DNA from 3 places in the Micromonospora sp. NPDC048830 genome. Region 3 is predicted to be linked to each of the others. Evidence: riboswitches for the same ligand, from Rfam matches in the RefSeq annotation. Region 3 holds a riboswitch; each other region holds the start of a gene.
What was found. A riboswitch is a leader RNA that binds a small molecule or an ion and turns the genes downstream of it on or off. The one in region 3 is predicted to bind cobalamin.
Positions count from the first base shown of each region.

Region 1: linked by a shared signal. The riboswitch ahead of bluB (5,6-dimethylbenzimidazole synthase) and the one ahead of cobN (cobaltochelatase subunit CobN) in region 3 are both predicted to bind cobalamin.
Region 2: linked by a shared signal. The riboswitch ahead of ACGFIZ_RS30370 (ABC transporter substrate-binding protein) and the one ahead of cobN (cobaltochelatase subunit CobN) in region 3 are both predicted to bind cobalamin.

Region 1 covers NZ_JBICUP010000001.1:412,776-418,418, forward strand. The annotation lists gene ACGFIZ_RS02040 (dihydrolipoyl dehydrogenase family protein) at 1-305, shown strand, start outside; gene ACGFIZ_RS02045 (crotonase/enoyl-CoA hydratase family protein) at 311-1,090, opposite strand; cobalamin riboswitch at 1,107-1,304, shown strand; gene bluB (5,6-dimethylbenzimidazole synthase) at 1,339-1,959, shown strand; gene ACGFIZ_RS02055 (Rieske 2Fe-2S domain-containing protein) at 2,109-2,960, shown strand; gene ACGFIZ_RS02060 (LysM peptidoglycan-binding domain-containing protein) at 3,085-4,356, opposite strand; gene ACGFIZ_RS02065 (hypothetical protein) at 4,372-4,743, opposite strand; gene ACGFIZ_RS02070 (TadE/TadG family type IV pilus assembly protein) at 4,824-5,378, opposite strand; gene ACGFIZ_RS02075 (TadE/TadG family type IV pilus assembly protein) at 5,363-5,643, opposite strand, start outside.
Region 2 covers NZ_JBICUP010000056.1:30,855-36,497, reverse strand. The annotation lists gene ACGFIZ_RS30375 (FecCD family ABC transporter permease) at 1-510, opposite strand, end outside; gene ACGFIZ_RS30370 (ABC transporter substrate-binding protein) at 516-1,526, opposite strand; cobalamin riboswitch at 1,555-1,737, opposite strand; gene ACGFIZ_RS30365 (LVIVD repeat-containing protein) at 2,135-3,850, shown strand; gene ACGFIZ_RS30360 (DUF305 domain-containing protein) at 3,936-4,610, opposite strand; partial or broken gene ACGFIZ_RS30355 (aminotransferase class I/II-fold pyridoxal phosphate-dependent enzyme) at 4,739-5,107, opposite strand; partial or broken gene ACGFIZ_RS30350 (substrate-binding domain-containing protein) at 5,108-5,260, shown strand; gene ACGFIZ_RS30345 (hypothetical protein) at 5,278-5,619, opposite strand.
Region 3 covers NZ_JBICUP010000025.1:51,818-57,460, reverse strand. The annotation lists gene cobN (cobaltochelatase subunit CobN) at 1-1,811, opposite strand, end outside; cobalamin riboswitch at 2,169-2,298, opposite strand; gene ACGFIZ_RS21265 (hypothetical protein) at 2,469-2,804, opposite strand; gene ACGFIZ_RS21260 (MFS transporter) at 2,926-4,161, opposite strand; gene ACGFIZ_RS21255 (alpha/beta hydrolase) at 4,403-5,107, shown strand; gene ACGFIZ_RS21250 (aromatic acid exporter family protein) at 5,161-5,643, opposite strand, start outside.

The sequences.
Region 1 (5,643 bases), on a different contig from region 3:
CGGTCGGGCTGACCGAGCGGCAGGCGCGGGAGCGCGGGATCAACGTGCAGGTCGGCCTCAGCCGGCTCGGCTCGTCGGCCCGGGGCTGGATCCACCGCGCCGACGGGCTCATCAAGCTCGTCGCCGACGCCGACCGCGGCGTGCTGGTGGGGGCGACGTCCGTCGGGCCGGCCGGCGGCGAGGTGCTGTCCGCGCTGGTGGTGGCGGTCCACGCGGAAGTGCCGCTCGGCCAACTGCGCCACATGATCTACGCGTACCCGACGTTCCACCGCGCCATCGAGGACGCCCTCCGCAACCTGCGCTAGCGCTGCTAGGCCGGGGCGCCGTGCCGGCCCGCGCCCGCCGCCGCGCCCGCCGCCGCGCCCGCCGCCGCGCCCGCCGCCGCGCCCGCCGCCGCGCCCGCCGCCGCGTCCGCCGCCGCGCCCGCCGCGAGCGACTCCACGCCGTACGCCAGCTCGACCGCCAGCGCCTCCGGCTCGGGCAGGCCGGTGCCGGCCAGCGCCGCCGCCCGGTCGTTGCGCAGGCAGGTCTGCGGATGGCGGGCGATCTCGGCGGCCAGCCGCTCGGCCTCCGCCCGGGCCTCGCCCGGCGCGACCAGGCGGTTCACCAACCCCATCCGGTACGCCTCGTCCGCCGGCACCGGCCGGCCGGTGAGGATCAGGTCCAGCGCCCGGCTCTCCCCGATCAGCCTCGGCAGCCGCACCGTGCCGCCGTCGATCAGCGGCACCCCCCAGCGCCGGCAGAACACCCCGAGCACCGCGTCCGACTCGGCCACCCGCAGGTCGCACCAGAGCGCCAGCTCCAGCCCGCCGGCCACGGCGTACCCGGAGATCGCGGCGATCACCGGCTTCGACAGGCGCATCCTCGTCGGGCCCATCGGGCCGTCGCCGTCCGGCTCGACGCGGTTGCCCCTCGGGGTGCCGATCGCCTTCAGGTCCGCGCCCGAGCAGAACGTCCCGCCGGCACCCCAGAGCACGGCGACCGCCGCCGCCGGTTCGGCCTCGAACGCGCGGAACGCGTCGGCCAGCGCCCGGGCGGTCGGGCCGTCGACGTCCACGATGGTCTCGGCGGGCCCCGCCCGCGACCGCATGTCCAGTAGCATCGGCGGCGGCACGATCATGTGAGGTGCCCCACGCGAGTGGGGAGAATCGGGAAGCCGGTGCGAATCCGGCACGGGCCCGCCGCGGTGACCGGGGAGCCACCGTCCACGCGCAGAGCGCAGCCACTGGCCGTACGGCTGGGAAGGCGGACGGCCAGGCGTCGATCCGGGAGTCCGAAGACCGGCCTCACGTCGACCGCCCGCCCGCCGGGGCGGGCCGAGCGCAGCGGGAGCCTGCCGTGGAACTCTACGACGCCATCCACCGTCGCCGTGACGTCCGAGCCCAGTTCACCGGAAAGCCGGTGCCCGAGGAGAGCCTGCACCGCGTCCTCGCCGCGGCGCACGCCGCACCGAGCGTCGGCTACTCGCAGCCGTGGGACTTCGTCCTGATCCGGGACGCCGACACCCGCCGCCGCTTCCACCGGCACGTGCAGGACGAGCGGGAGACCTTCGCCGCCACCCTGGACGGGGTGGCCGCCGAGCGGTTCGCCCGGATCAAGATCGACGGGGTGCTGGAGTCGACCCTGTCGATCGTGGTCACCTACGACCCGGACCGGGGCGGTCCGGCGGTGCTCGGCCGGCACGCCATCGCCGACGCCGGCCTCTACTCGGTCTGCCTGGCCATCCAGAACCTCTGGCTCGCCGCCACGGCCGAGGGGCTCGGCGTCGGCTGGGTCTCCTTCTACCGGGAGCCGTTCCTCGCCGAGCTGCTGGGCGTACCGGACGGCATCCGGCCGGTCGCGTGGCTCTGCGTCGGGCCGGTCACCCACCTGGAGGCCGTACCGGACCTGGCCCGGCACGGCTGGCGCCAGCCGCGCCCGCTCGCCGCGGCCGTCCACCAGGACCGCTGGCCGGGCTGATCCGCTGGCGCCATGGCGGCGATGTGGCGGTGTCCGCGTCGAGAGGATGGCCCTGTGTCGGCGACATGCCGGTGTCCGCTTCCGTGCGGCCGGCGCGAATTGTCGCCGTCGCCCGGTTTGCGGTCGCTTCCGCCGGGAAGTCGGACGGCATGCGGGCACTCTTGACGAAACTCGAACAGAATCCGGCGCTGGACCGGACCGGCGACCGGTTGCAGCGCGCCGTCCAGGCCACCCTCCGACCGCAGCGGGTCCGCGACCTGCTGCACGGGGTGTTCCTCGGGCACCCGTTGCATCCCGCGATGGTGCAGGTGCCGGTGGGCGCCTGGATCAGCGCCGCCGTGCTCGACCTGCTGCCGGGGCAGCGCCGGGCCGCCACCACGCTGGTCGGGCTGGGCACGATCAGCGCCCTCCCGGCCGCGGTCGCCGGGCTGAACGACTGGGCGGCCCTCGCCCGCGACCAGCGCCGGGTCGGCCTGGTGCACGCCACCGCGAACACCGTCGCCCTCGCCCTGTACGCGGGCTCGCTGGCGGCCCGCCGGCAGGGCCGGCACGGCACGGGGCGGATGCTGGCGTACCTCGGGCTGACGGCCGCGAGCACGGGCGCGTACATCGGCGGGCACCTGGCGTACAAGCAGGCGGCTCAGGTCAACCAGAGCGTCTCCGAGCTGCACCGGATCAGCGACGGCTGGAAGGCTGTCGCGGACATGGCCGCGCTGCCGCAGCGGAAGCTGATCACCCGCGAGGTGGACGACGTCTCGGTGATCGTGTACCGGCACGGCGACGAGGTCACCGTGATGCTGGAACGCTGCCCGCACCAGAGCGGCCCGCTCGGCCAGGGCGAGGTCACCGAGGTCGACGGGCACACCTGCGTGGTCTGCCCGTGGCACGGCAGCACGTTCCGGCTCAACGGCGGCGAGGTCGTGCACGGCCCGGCCGCCAACGACCAGCAGGTGCTGCCGTGCCGGGTGGTCGACGGAGTGCTGCAGACCCGCCTGCCCTGACCCGCGCCGCACGGCACGGTCCGGCCCCGGTGCCGCTGTTCGGCCCGGCCCCGGCCGGCCGCGGTGCCGCTGTTCGGCCCGGCCCCGGCGGGCCCCGGTGCCGCTGTTCGGGGGCCCCGGTAGGTCAGCCCCGGCGGTGCCGGCCGGTGACGAAGGCCCGCGCGCCGGCGGTCGCCCGGGCGGTGGTGGTCCGGGCGGCGCCGGCGGCTCGGGCGGCGGCGCCGCCCCGGGCGGCGGTGGCGGGCCGGCGGCGCAGCCCGAGGACCGCGCCGATCTGCGCCCCGACGATGCTGGCCACGGCGAGCACCGCCGAGACCGCGAGCGGCCGGTTCACCCGGTCCTCCTCGCCGGCCCGGGACGCCCCGGCGGCCATCGCCGGCTGCCCGCCGCCGGGCGGCTGGGCCACCTGCTGGGTCGACTGGGACGACCCGGCCGGGGGCCGGGCGGCCGACGGTCCCGGCGAGGGACGGGTGGTCCGGGGCGACGAGGGGGTCTCTCCCACCTGAGCGCCGGGTCCGGCCGGGTTGGCGGGAGCGGCCGGGCTGGCCGGGGACGCGGGGGACTCGGACGGCGCGGCCGGGGGTGCCGGCGGCGTGACCGTGCCGGGGGCGGGGGTCGTCGGCCGGGCCACGAGCCGGCCGGTGGCGTGCCGGCGCGCCCCGCCGTCCTGGCTCTCGTCCGGGAGCCGGATCAACTGTCCGGGCTGGATCCGGTCCGGGTCGCGCAGCCGGTTCAGCTTCGCGACGTCCCGGTAGCGGTCGAAGTCGTCGAGGTAGCGCTCGGCCACCTTGCCCAGATAGTCGCCCTTGGCCACCCGGTACACCGTCGGTCCCGTCTGGTCCGGCGTCTCGGCGGCGGCCGTGGCGACCGTCGCCGGCCCGGGTCGGGCGGCCACCGGGGCCGCCGTGGCGGGCGGCAGGGTCGCCGCCGTCCGGTGGGTCGCCGCCGGCTGCACCGCCGCCGGGGCGGCGGCTGCCGCGTACGGGCCGGTCAGGACGGTCGCCGCGCTCGCGGCCGGGCTCGCCGCGATGATCAGCGCGACCGAGCCGACCAGCGCGGCGGCGGCCCGCTGCTGCCGGCTCATCCCGGGCAGCCGGGGGGCCGGCCGGCGCACCGCCTGCGCGCCGAGCTCCACGAGCACGGAGAGGGCGAACGTGGCCCACCCGAACCAGCCGACCAGGGCGAGCGCGCGCAGGAAGAGCTGCCCGTCGTCCCGGCTGGTGAGCGCGGTGCCGATCTCGGCGAGGGTGGGTACGTGGTCGGGCAGCGGGTTGCCGGCGAACGCGATCAGCGCCACCGGCGCCCCGACCAGCACCGCGACCAGCACGACCAGCGCGCCGAACCCGGTGAGGAACTGCCCGGTCCGCCGTGCGGCGGAGCGACCCGGTGCGGCCATGGCGTGCCTTCCCTTCTACGGGCCCCCGGTGAGGGCCCGCGCGGTGGCCTCACCGGAGACGGTGACGGTGTTGCCGAAGCCGAAGAGGCCGAGCACGTACCGGTCGTAGGTGACCGTGACGTGGACGCGGACGAGCTTCTCCCCGTCCACGACCGGGAACTCGACGGAGTGGTTGGTGACGCCGGCCGCGGCGAGGTAGCTGCGTACCGCCGCCCGGGCCGCCACCTCGTCGACCTCCTTGGGTCCACCCTCGATGGCCTGCGCCCGGTCGATGGACTGCCCACCGGTCCGGGCCGCCTCGGCGGCGAGGTTGTCGGCCCGCTGCACCGACCGCAGCTGGCCGGCGCCGTCGAACGCCAGGCCGATGATCGCGAGTACGCCGATCATGCCCGCGGCCAGGAACAGGCTGACCCGGCCGTCGTCGCGGCGCAGCCACCCGACCCGGCGGTTCGAGGCGACGGGCGGGGTCACGACCGGCTCCGGTAGCGGTCCAGCGGGGAGGTGAACGTGGCCGAGACGGCCCGGGTGCCGGTCATGCCGGGCAGCAGCGACAGGTGAATGTCGGCGAAGGAGACCGTGCAGGTGACGCGTACGGTCACGGCGGCCGGTTCCCCGGGGGCGGCGGCGTACGCCTGGTCGAAGCTGACCGGCGTGCCGTTCACGGCGCCGGTGAAGGTCAGCGCCGGCTGGCTGACGCAGTTCGCCCGCTGCCAGTCCAGTTGCGAGCCGGCGGCGGCCAGCGCCGCGTCGCGGGCGGCGTCGGCGCCCCGCGAGATGGACGCTGCCCGGGCCGCGTCGTGCGCCGCCGACTGGACCGCCTCCTGCGCGATCGCCGTACGCCCGGCGACGCCGGACAGCACGATCAGGCCGATGAACGCCGGGGCGAGGACGGCCACCTCGACGGCCACCGAGCCGCGCTCGGGCAGGTGACCGGCACCCGCGGGCCCCGGACGCCTCCACACCTTCGAGCGTCCGCCCAGTTGGCGAACCCACCGCCGCACGACGCTCATCCCGTCGTCCACCGTTCGACCGTGCCGTGGGCGGTCTGCCGTACCGCGAAGTCGACGCCCGGGACGACCGACAGGGACCGGCCGGTCACCGTGCAGGTCACCTCGGTGGTGCCGGTCACGCAGGCCGGGCCGGGCTGGTCCCAGCCGACCAGCCAGTCGCCGGCCGCCGTGAGGAACGCGGCGGCCCGGGCCTCCCCGGCACCCGGTGGGGCCAGGTGGACGCGCTGCGCGTTGACCGCGGTCTGCGCGGCGTTCAGCGCGGTGGCCCGCGCGACGA
Region 2 (5,643 bases), on a different contig from region 3:
GAGCGCGGCTCGCCCGCCGGAGACCGCGACCACGACGGCGAACGCCGCGAGCGCGCCGGCGAACGCGCCTCCGGTGAGGGCGGCGACCCCACCCCCGAGGCCGACGACGAGGACCGCGACCGCGCCGAGCGACGCCCCGGAGGAGACCCCGAGCAGGTACGGGTCGGCGAGGGGATTGCGGGTGACGGTCTGCATCACCGCGCCGACCGCGGCCAGCCCTCCCCCGAGCACGGCCGCGCCGAGCACCCGCGGCAGGCGCAGCTGCCAGACGATGTGCTCGCGTAGCAGCGGCACGTCGGCGTCGGCGAGACCGAGGCGGTCGGCCAGCACCGCCCACACCGTCGTCACCGAGATGTCCGCCGGGCCGAGCGTGACGGTGACACCGATCGACACGATCAGGGTCGCGAGCAGGGTGACCAGCAGCCCCGTGTCGAATCGGCGTGACCGGGTGGCCTCGGCGACGCCGGTGGCCTCGACGGTGTGGCCGGGTGCGGCCGTACGGGCCAGCACGGCGCTCAGCTGCCCGCTCCGGGTAGCGCCGCTACCCCCTCGGCCAGCGCCTCGACACCCCGCACCACCCGCACTCCGGCCGAGGTGGACGAGAAGGGGATGACGACGAACCGCTGCCCGGCGACCGCGGGCAGGTTCTTCAGGGTGGGGTGCCGGGCCAGGAAGGCCTTCTTCGCGGCGGCCGGGTCCCAGGTGGCGTCGACCAGCACGATCACGTCGGGGTCACGCTCGATGGCGGTCTCCCAACTGGTGTCGGCCCAACTGCCGGAGAGGTCGCCGAAGGCGTTGCGGACCCCCACCGCCGACATGATCATGTTGGGGCCGCCGCAGCAGGCGCCCACGCTCGGCGCGTCGGTACCGGCGTCCCACCAGAGCACCGACACCTCGCGCGCGCCGCCGAGCCGGACGGCGGCTGCGGCGATGCGGGCCCGCTGGTCGGCGATGAGCTTCTCCGCCCGTTCCGGCACCCCGAAGACGGCGGCGACGTCCCGGATCTCGGCGAACACGTCGTCGACGGTCAGCGTCGCCGGCCGGTGCTGCTTCGCGCAACCGGCCGATGAGACGTACGTGCCGACGCCGAGCCGCGCGAGTTCGGCGCGGTCGCCGACGCCCTCGTCGCCGAAGGCGCTCTGGAACGAGGCGTAGACGAAGTCCGGTTCCGCGTCGAGCAGGGCCTCCCGCGACGGGTACCTCTCCGACAGCACCGGCACCGACGCGTATGCGGCGGCGTGCTCGGGCAGGATCGCGTCGTCGAGGTACGCGGTGCCGGCCATCCGGTCGGCCAGGCCGAGTGCCAGCAGGATCTCGGTGGCGGGCTGGTTCAGGCTCACCGCCCGCTGCGGGGGTGCGGCGACGGTGACCGGTGAGCCGCAGTTGGTCAGCGTCACCGGGGACGCCGACCCGGCGGCGGCGGTGGGTTCGTCGTCCGCGGCGCAACCGCCGAGCAGGACGAGCACGATGGACAGTGGCGCGGCAACGCGCCGGGACAGGGTGGACCGCATGGCGCGTACGCGCATCGGGACCGCCTTCCAGCACCTCGTGGACGGGGCAACGCAGTGCCGTGGCCGGTCTCCTGGCTGACGGGAGGTGCGTCCGTGGCCGGCCTTCCCAGGCGCGTGGCGCCCAGTGACCTCGAAAGGACGAGGGCCGCGGACTTCCCGATCACAGTGGCGAGGGCCGCGCCGGCATCGCACCGGCTTCCCGTACACCACGGCGGCCCCACTGTAGCCGGTGACCCATCCGGCCGCTACGGCGGCCGTGGGTCGCCTTCATTGGCTGGCGAGAGCGCCGGCGGGAGCGTCGGTGAGGTGCGTTCCGGATCAGCCAGGAGACGGCGAAGACCACCCCGACCATGGCGAGGGCGCCGGAGCGGCCGCGCCCCTGCAGTCGGCGGATCACGACCATCTGCGACACCACGATGACCACCCATTGCTCGCCACCCGCCACAAACATAAATATGCCCATATCCCACAGCCTCTATCGACCGGCTGACCGGCGGCGGTACGGTCCTACCTGCACGACGCTCTCGCACCGACCGCACGTCGCGTCGGGTCCTTCGACCGGAAGGCGGCACATGACACGTCAGAGTTCTGGAACATTTGGGGGCCGGCGGGTGCTCGGCCTGATGGCCGCAGGGCTGTTCCTGGTCGGTGCGCTGCCCGGCACGGCCTCGGCAGCGGAGCCCGACCCACGGGTCGGGCTGGGCGCCGGCTGGCTGGACGCGCAGTCCGCGATCAGCGGCCTGGAACACGTGGCCCACCGCGACAAGCCCGCAGGTTTCTTCGACCCGACGAACCCCGGCACCAGCCGGTACGCCAACTCGGACCTCGCCTTCGGCGGCGGGTACGCGTTCCTCGGCAACTACAACGGGTTCAACATCGTCGACGTCTCCAACCCCACCGACCCGGCGCTCGTCACCAGCGTCGTGTGCCCCGGCGGGCAGGGGGACATCTCCGTGCACGGCAACCTGCTCTTCATGTCCGTCGAGGAGACCCGCGGGCGGGTCGACTGCGGCACGGACCCCAACGTGGGCACCCGCTTCCAGGGCGTCCGGATCTTCGACATCAGCGACGTACGCAACCCGCTGCAGGTCGCTGCCGTCCAGCTGTGCCGCGGCTCGCACACGCACACCGTGGTGACCGACCCGGACGACGCGGCCAACGTCTACGTCTACGTCTCGGGCACGACCACGCCGCGGCCGGCCACGACCATGGAGGGCTGCAACGACAATCCCGCGACGGGCGAGAACCCGGTGCGGTGGCGGATCGACGTCATCAAGGTGCCGCTGTCGGCGCCCCAGCAGGCCGCCGTCGTGAACCAGCCGAGGCTCTTCACTGATCCCGAGACGGGCCGGATCGACGGCCTGCAGAACGACCCGCCGACGCCCCTGCACCCGTCCGGCACCGCCTGGTCGCCCACGCCCAGGACCCAGGCCTGCCACGACATCACCGCGTACCCGGAGATCGGGCTGGCCGCCGGCGCGTGCCAGGGCAACGGCATCCTGATCGACATCTCGGACCCGGCGAATCCCCGCCGGATCGACGAGGTCGCCGACCCGAGCTTCGCGTACTGGCACTCGGCGACGTTCAACAACGACGGCACCAAGGTGGTCTTCACCGACGAGTGGGGCGGCGGCGGCGCCGCGCGCTGCCGCGAGACGGACCAGCCGCAGTGGGGCGCCAACGCGATCTTCGACATCGTCGACCGGAAGCTGGAGTTCGCCAGCTACTACAAGCTGCCGGTCCCCCAGACGACGCTGGAGAACTGCGTCGCGCACAACGGATCGCTCATCCCGGTGCCCGGCCGGGACATCATGATGCAGGCCTGGTACCAGGGCGGCATCTCCGTGTTCGACTTCACCGACTCCGCGAACCCGCGCGAGATCGCGTTCTTCGACCGCGGGCCGATGGACGGCACGCTGTTCCGGTTCGGTGGGTTCTGGTCGGCGTACTGGTACAACGGCAACCTCTACGGAAACGAGATTTCCCGCGGGTTCGACGTGTTCAAGCTGGTTCCGAGCGAGCACCTGTCGCCGGCGGAGATCCAGGCGGCCGCGCAGGTGCGGTTCGACCAGTTCAACGCCCAGCGCCAGCCGAAGGTCACCTGGACGCCGAGCTTCGCGCTCGCGCGTGCCTACTTCGACCAACTGGTACGCGCCGACGCGATCGGTCAACCGCTGCGGTTCCAGGTCGACGAGTTCCTGGCGCGCGCCGAGGCGTTCACGGCCAACGGCGACCGGGACGCCGCAGTCGCCCAGTTGCGGGCGGTCTGCAACAAGCTCGACGGTGCCGGGCACCAGAGGCTGAAGCAGTCGATCCTGGATCTGGCCGCGACGCTGTAGACACTGGCCTGACCGGAGGGGCACCGCGACTCGAGGCGATCGAGCCGCGGTGCCCCTTCCCATTTCCTCTCGGCGGGCGCGGGCGTCAGCCCAACTCGGCCAGCATCTGCCGCATCCGTTCGATCTCGATGCTCTGGTCGGAGTCGACCTCACGGGCGAACTGGTCGCTGGCCGGCTCGAGCCCGCCGCCCGTCGCGTAGAGTTCCCGCACCATCGCCAACGCCCCCTCGTGGTGGCGGATCATGAGGGTCAGGAAGAGCCGGTCGAACTCCGCGCCCCGCGCCTGCTCGAGCTGGTCGAACTGCTCGCGGGTGAGCATCCCGGGCATGAGCTTGCCGTGCCCGGCATGACCCGCCTGCGGCCCCGCGCTCGGCACGTCCCGCTCCTCCAGCCACCGCTGCATCCGCGTGATCTCCTCACGCTGCGACGCGTCGATCCGCTTGGCGAGCAGCGTCAGGTCGGGGTTGGTGGTACGGCCCGACACGAGCGCGGTCATCTCCAGTGCCTGCGCGTGGTGCGGGATCATCCCCTGGATGAACAGGGTGTCGGCCGCGGTGAACCTGGGCGGCGGGACCTTGGACAGGTCCTCCCCCGACAGGGTCCTGCCCGGCTGGCCCGGCGCACCCGGCTGCACCACGTGCGAGCTCGGCGGCCGGTACGGCGGGTCGTCGCCGCCGGCCAGGAGGGCGACGGTGACCCCCGCGCCCAGGGCGACCGTGGCGACGACGGCTGAGACGACCAGGCGACGAGACAGGGGCATCGTTCACGAACCTATCCGAGCGTGCGCTCCGCGGAGGTGAGAGCCATAGTGCCACGTCCGGGAGTCGTGGATGTCGCACTGCGGCCGGGGCGCCGGGCCGGGAGTGGCCCGGCGTCCCGGCCGGCGGCCTACCGGGGGGCGCTGCCGAACGCGCTGGACAGGTACGCCCGCGAGTCCGCGATGGCGCCCTCGATGATCGCGGCCGCTTTCCGGGCCTCCTCGGGCCGGTGCGCGGCCTGCACCTGTAGCCGGAACCGGGACGACCCGGTCGGCGTGACCGGGAACTCCACCATGAACGCGAGCACCCCCCGGTCGAACAGCAGCCGGTTCGCCGTCCGGGCGAGCTTCTCGTTGCCGATCAGCAGCGGGACGATCGGCGACGGCTCGCCCATGCAGGTCAGGCCCCGACCGGTCAGCTCGTCGCGCAGGGCGTGGATCGCGGTGAACAGCCGGGCGCAGCTCGTCGCCCTCGGGGACCGGATGATCCGCGCGGCCTGCTGACCACCGTCCGTCAGCCCCTCGTCGAGATGGGCCTGCTCGCCGCCCGCACCGTACTGCGCCTGTCCAGGCACGAGAAGATCGAAAGCCCCCGGGTGGAACTGGCCACCGAGCTGATCGTCCGCGACAGCACGGCCCCGCCGCGCGGCTGAGCCACCCGGGTCGCGGCTCAGAGCCGGCCGGCGACCGTGCGGGCCAGGTCCGCCAGGGGCTTTCGGTACGTGGCCGGGTCGTCCGTACGGACCAGCCGGATGGACACCCACACCCCGCCCTTGCTGACGAAGACCGCGCCGTCCTCGGCGTACGCCTCGTCGCCGGCCCCGGCGATCGGGGTGAACTCGTGCCCGAGATCGCGGTCGACGTCGTAGATCTTCTTCGCGCCGTCTCCGACGAACACCTCCACCTGGGCGGTCGGGCCGGTGACCGGCCCGGTGTAGGTGCAGCTCTCCCGGACCGCCACCGGGTCCTCCAGCTCGGTGCCGGCCAGCTTCTCCGCCTCCTGCTTGGACACCAGCGCGCACGCGTCCGGCGTCGC
Region 3 (5,643 bases):
ACCTTGGCCGGGTCGAGGGCCTGCACCGTGGCGTACTCGTCGAGGAGCTGTTCGAGCTTGGCCAGGTCGCCGTACGTGTCGGCGCGGGCCATCGGCGGGACGAGGTGGTCGACGACGACGGCGTGGGCGCGGCGCTTGGCCTGGGTGCCCTCGCCGGGGTCGTTGACGATGAACGGGTACACCAGCGGCAGGTCCCCGAGGACGGCGTCGGGGGCGCAGTCGGCGGCCAGCCCCAGCCCCTTGCCGGGCAGCCACTCCAGGGTGCCGTGCTTGCCGAGGTGCACGACGGCGTCCGCGCCGAACCCGCCGTCGGCGACGGGCGCGGCCAGCCACCGGTACGCGGCCAGGTAGTGGTGGCTCGGCGGCAGGTCGGGGTCGTGGTAGATGGCGATCGGGTTCTCGCCGAAGCCGCGCGGCGGCTGGATCATCAGCACCACGTTGCCGAAGCGCAGCCCGGCCAGGACGACGTCGCCGCCGTCGACGTACAGCTCGCCCGGCGGCTCGCCCCAGTGCGCGAGCACCGCCTCCCGCAGCCCGGCCGGGAGCCGGTCGAACCACCTCCGGTACGTCTCCCCCGGCACCCGGGCCTCGGCACCGGCGAGCTGCTCCGGGGTGAGCCACTCGACGTCGTGCCCGCCGGCGGCGATGAGGGCGTGGATCAGTGCGTCCCCGTCGCCGGGCGGCGGCTGCTCCCCCAGGTCGTAACCGGCGTCGGCGAGCGCGGCGAACAGGCGCACCGCCGAGGCGGGGGTGTCCAGGCCGACGGCGTTGCCGACCCGGGAGTGCTTCGTCGGGTACGAGCTGAGCACCACCGCGAGGCGCTTGTCGGCGTTCGGGACGTGCCGCAGCCGGGCCTGGCGCACGGCGATGCCGGCGACCCGGGCGGCCCGCTCCGGGTCGGGCTCGTAGACCGACAGCCCGTCGGCGTCGATGCGCTTGAACGAGAACGGCACGGTGACGATCCGGCCGTCGAACTCGGGGATGGCCACCTGCATCGCGGCGTCCAACGGGGACAGGCCGGCGTCGCTGGCCGCCCACTGGTCGCGGGTGCTGGTCAGGCAGAGCGCCTGGAGCACCGGGACGTCGAGGGCGGCGAGCGCGCCGACGTCCCACGCGTCGGGGTCGCCGCCGTTGGAGGCGTCCGCGGGGACCGTCCCGCCTGCGGCCAGGACGGTGACGACGAGCGCGTCGCAGCGGGCGAACAGTTCGAGGGGCCCGTCGCCCGGGGCGAGGCCGCGCAGCGAGCCACAGTAGACGGGCAGGGGGTTGCCGCCGGCCGCGTCGACCGCGTCGGCGAGGGTGTCGACGAACGCGGTGTTCCCGGCCAGGGTGTGCGCCCGGTAGAAGACGATCCCGACGGTGGGGCGGCCGGGCACCGGCTCGCGGTCGCCGTGGACGCCGTACGCGGGGGTGGGTGCGGGCGGGGCGAAGCCCTCGCCGGTGAGCAGCACCGTGTCGGAGAGGAACCGGGCGAGCTGGGCCAGGTTGTCCGGCCCGCCCTCGACCAGGTACGCCAGCGCCTGGGTGGCCACCCCGGAGGGCACGGTGGACACCGCCATCAGCTCCGCGTCCGGCACCGCCTCGCCGCCGAGGACCACGGTCGGCACGCCGGAGGCGAGCACCGCGGCCAGGCCGTCCGGCCACGCCTGCCGGCCGCCGAGCAGCCGTACGACGGCGAGGTCGACGCCGTCGAGCAGCGCGGACACGGCGTCGGCGGCGACCCGGGCCGGGTTGGCCAGCCGGTAGTCGGCGCCGCTGGCGCGGGCGGCGAGCAGGTCGGTGTCGGCGGTGGACAGCAGCAGGATGCGCACGAACGGCTCCGGAGAGTGATGCCCCCGGCGGCGAGCGGCCGTCGGCGGGCAGGGGATGGGCGCGGGCTCAGCGGGTACGGCGGACCGGGTGCCGGGTCAGCGGGGGCCGACCGGCCGGGCGGGCGAGGACCCGGCGGGGCGGGGGCGCGGACGTCGGCGGTCCCGAGGCACGGACCTCGGCGTGCGGGATGCGGACGTCAGCGGCGGACGACGGGCCGGGCGCGGCCGGGCGGCGGCTCGGGTCGGCGGCCGGCCGCGGGCCTGCTGCCACGCGCTGACCGGCGCAGACGGTGGTCGTCGGCGTGCGTCATCGGGTCCTCCTCGGGTGTCCACGCCCTGGGGTCGTCCCGACGGCCGAAGTGTCCTGGCTCCCGGATCGACGCTCACCCCCGGCCTTCCAACCGCAGACACACGGCCGTGACTCACGAGGGGGGATCGCTCCCCGGTGACAGTGGCGGGACCGCGCCGGAATCGCACCGGCTTCCTTCACTGCCGTCAGGCCGCGAATGCTGCCACACCCGCGCGCCGCCGGTCAACGGCGCGTCCCACGGCCGGCCCGCGCGGCGGCCCCGTCCGGCCGGTCGGGAACGCGTCCCCACCTGCCCCAAGGGACCCCTTCGGAGCCGAGTCGCCCGCGAGGTCCCGGGGCCCGCCGGGTCAGCGCAGGCGGCGCTCGGGGTGGGCGCGGTTCCAGGCCCGCATCCGCTCCGGGTACCCGGTGCGCGCCGCCTCGTACAGCGGGACAGCGTGCCGCTGGGCGATCCGCGCCGCCGCCCGGGGCGAGCCCGTCCGGCGGCGGATCCACTCGCCGTCGTGGGCGATCGCCATCACCGTGGTGTCGGTCGCCGTGGTCTCGGGCTCCAGATAGAACTCCACGCCCCGGCGGGTCCGCACGAACGCCTCCAGGGCGGCGAGGTCGTCGGCGTTCGCCTCGCGGTCGAGCTTCGTCGGCGTCCCGTCGGCGGCGCGCCGACGCCGGCTGAACCAGCCCATGTCCGACCCCTTTCCTGGGCGTCTCCCCCAGTGCAGCACCGCCGGCTGGCAACCGGCTGCGAGCCGGGTGAGAAGAAGCTGACCGTGGACCCGGACGGCCGCCGCCGTCGGCGGGGAGCCTTCAGCGCTTCAGCGGGCGGGTGGCCGGAACCAGGGCGAGGGTGGGCAGCAGCACCAACGGCACCACGAGCAGGGCGCGCAGGGTGCCCACGTGGTCCCCGAGGAAGCCGAGCAGGGGCGGCCCGCCGAGGAACGCGGTGTAGCCGAGCACGGCGACGACGCTGACCCGGGCGGGTGCCCGCTCCTCGTCGTCGGCGGCGGCGCTCAGGCCCACCGGGAAGCCGAGCGACGCGCCGATGCCCCACAGCGCCACGCCGACGATCGCCACGAGCCCGGACCCGGCGAGCACCGCGACGGACGCACCGGCCCCGGCGACCGAGATGGTGGCGAGCAGCACCGGCACCCGCCCCCACCGGTCCAGCGCCACCGTGCCGGCGGTGCGGCCGAGGGTCATGCCCGCCACGAACACCCCGTACACGGCCGCGCCGGCCGCCTCGCTCAGGTCGTACCCCTCGACGAAGGCCACCGCGACCCAGTCGTTGGCGGTGCCCTCGGTGAACGCCGCCACCAGCACCAGCAGGCCGATGAGCAGGGTGCGCGGCTCCCGCCAGGCCGCCAGCTGGGCGCGGCGCCGGGCGGCGGCGTCCGCTCCCGGCTTCGCGTCGTCCGTCGACGGGGCCGGCGCGGCGGCCAGGAACGCGCGGACCGCGAGCAGCGTCCCGACCAGCACCACCGCCGCGAGCACCGCCAGGTGCGCGGCGAGCGGGAACCCGAGCCGGGCGGCCCCCGCGCCGAGGCCGGCGCCGGCCACCGAGCCGAGGCTCCAGGCCGCGTGGAACCGGGGCATGATCGTCCGGCCGAGCCGCCGCTCGACCCCCGTCGCCTCGATGTTCATCGCCACGTCGCAGGTGCCGGAGCCGTAGCCGAGGGCGAACAGGCCGACCGCGACCCCGGGCAGCCAGCCGGCGAGGCCGGCGGACAGCCCGATGACGGCCAGCGCCAGCGTGAGCAGCGCCGTGCTGTACGCCACCGTGCGGGCCGCCCCGAACCGCTGGGTGATCAGGCCGGACGTCGGCATCGCCACCAGCGCCCCGATGGACGCCGCCAGCAGCAGCAGCCCGAGCCGCCCCGCGCTGAGCTCCAGCGCCTCCTTGACCGCCGGCACCCGGGAGAACCAGGCGGCGGAGGCGAGGCCGTTGAGGGCGAACACGACGGCCACGGCGTTGCGCGCCGCCAGCACCGGCCGGGCGACGGCCGGAGCGGCCGCCGGTTCGGTGACGTCGGTGGAACTGTTCACAGTGCCGTTTCCTCTCCCCGTGCCCGGCGCCGCCCACGCGCGGCCCCGCCGACGATCGCACACCTGAGAGCGTTCCCACCACCACGTCTTCCATCGCCTGCCGGCGGCCCGCCGGAGCCGGGCGTGACGCCGGTCGGTACCGGCGCGGCACGACGGCCGGTTAACCGCTGCTCCGGCGGGTAACCGGCGTCGCCGCCGACCGACGGCGGTGAAGCGTCCCGCGACGCGAGGTGAGAACGAGTTGACCGAGCCCGCCCCGGCGCACCGGGAACCGGCGCAGGACCACCGACACGGGCGGCTGACCGCCCGCCCGGGCCCGCCGGTCACCCGTGCCCAGCGCGGCCTGGTGACCGTGCCGGGCCCCGGCGGCGAGCCGGCGGCCCTGCTGTACGCCCCGGCGGAGCGCGCCGACGACCGGCCGTACCGGCTGGTGCTGCTGCTGCACGGGGCGGGCGGGTCGGCGCGGCAGGGGCTGGACCTGCTGCTGCCGCTGGCCGACGCGCACCACCTGCTGCTGGTCGCGCCGAAGGCGACCGCGTCGACGTGGGACGTGATCGTCGAGGGGTACGGCACCGACGTACGCCGGATCGACGCGCTGCTCGCCGACGCGTTCAGCAACTACCGGGTCGCCCGGGTGGCGTTCGGCGGCTTCTCCGACGGCGCCTCGTACGCCCTCTCGCTGGGCCTGACCAACGGCGACCTGGCCGACGCGGTGCTGGCCTTCTCCCCCGGTTTCGCCGCGCCCCTGGTCAGCCACGGTCGGCCCCGGCTGTTCCTCTCCCACGGCGCCGACGACCAGGTGCTGCCGGTGGACGTGTGCAGCCGCCGGCTCGCGCCCCGGCTGCGCGGCCTCGGCCACGACGTGACGTACGCCGAGTTCGACGGCGGGCACGAGGTGCCCGAGGCGATCCGGCGTCAGGCGCTCGACTGGCTCGCGGCCGGCTGAGCCCTCCGTGCCCAGGTTCCCGTTCGGGCCGCTGTCTCCGGAACTCGACCGGCTCAGACGGCGGGCAGGCCGAGCGCCTCGTCGACGCGGCCGAGGACGGCCGCGTCGTCGCCGGGCGCGAGCCCGCGCAGCAGGTCGATGGCGGTGGCCCGGAGCTGCCCGACGATCATCGCCACCGGGAGGGTCTGACCGGAGGTGAACAGCCGGCCGGCGAGCCGGACCGCCTCCAGCGCGGCGTCCTCGGCGCGGGCGGCGTGCTCGTCGGCGGCGGCGTCCCGGCCGTCGAGGTCGGCGGCGAACGCCTCGCCGGCGGCGTGCACCGCGGCGGCCAGCGACCGGACCGCCGCGCCCAGCTCGGCCGGGGCCGGGCTGCCCAGCCGGGTGAGGGTCACCCCGGCCCGGGCGAGCACCCGCACGTTGCGCACCGCGTAGTCGATCTGGCCGATCGACGGGTCCACCGAGCGCAGCCGGCCCAGGTCCCGGCGGCGGCGTACGTGCAGGGTCAGCGCCTCGCCGGCGGCGAGCACGCCGCCGCG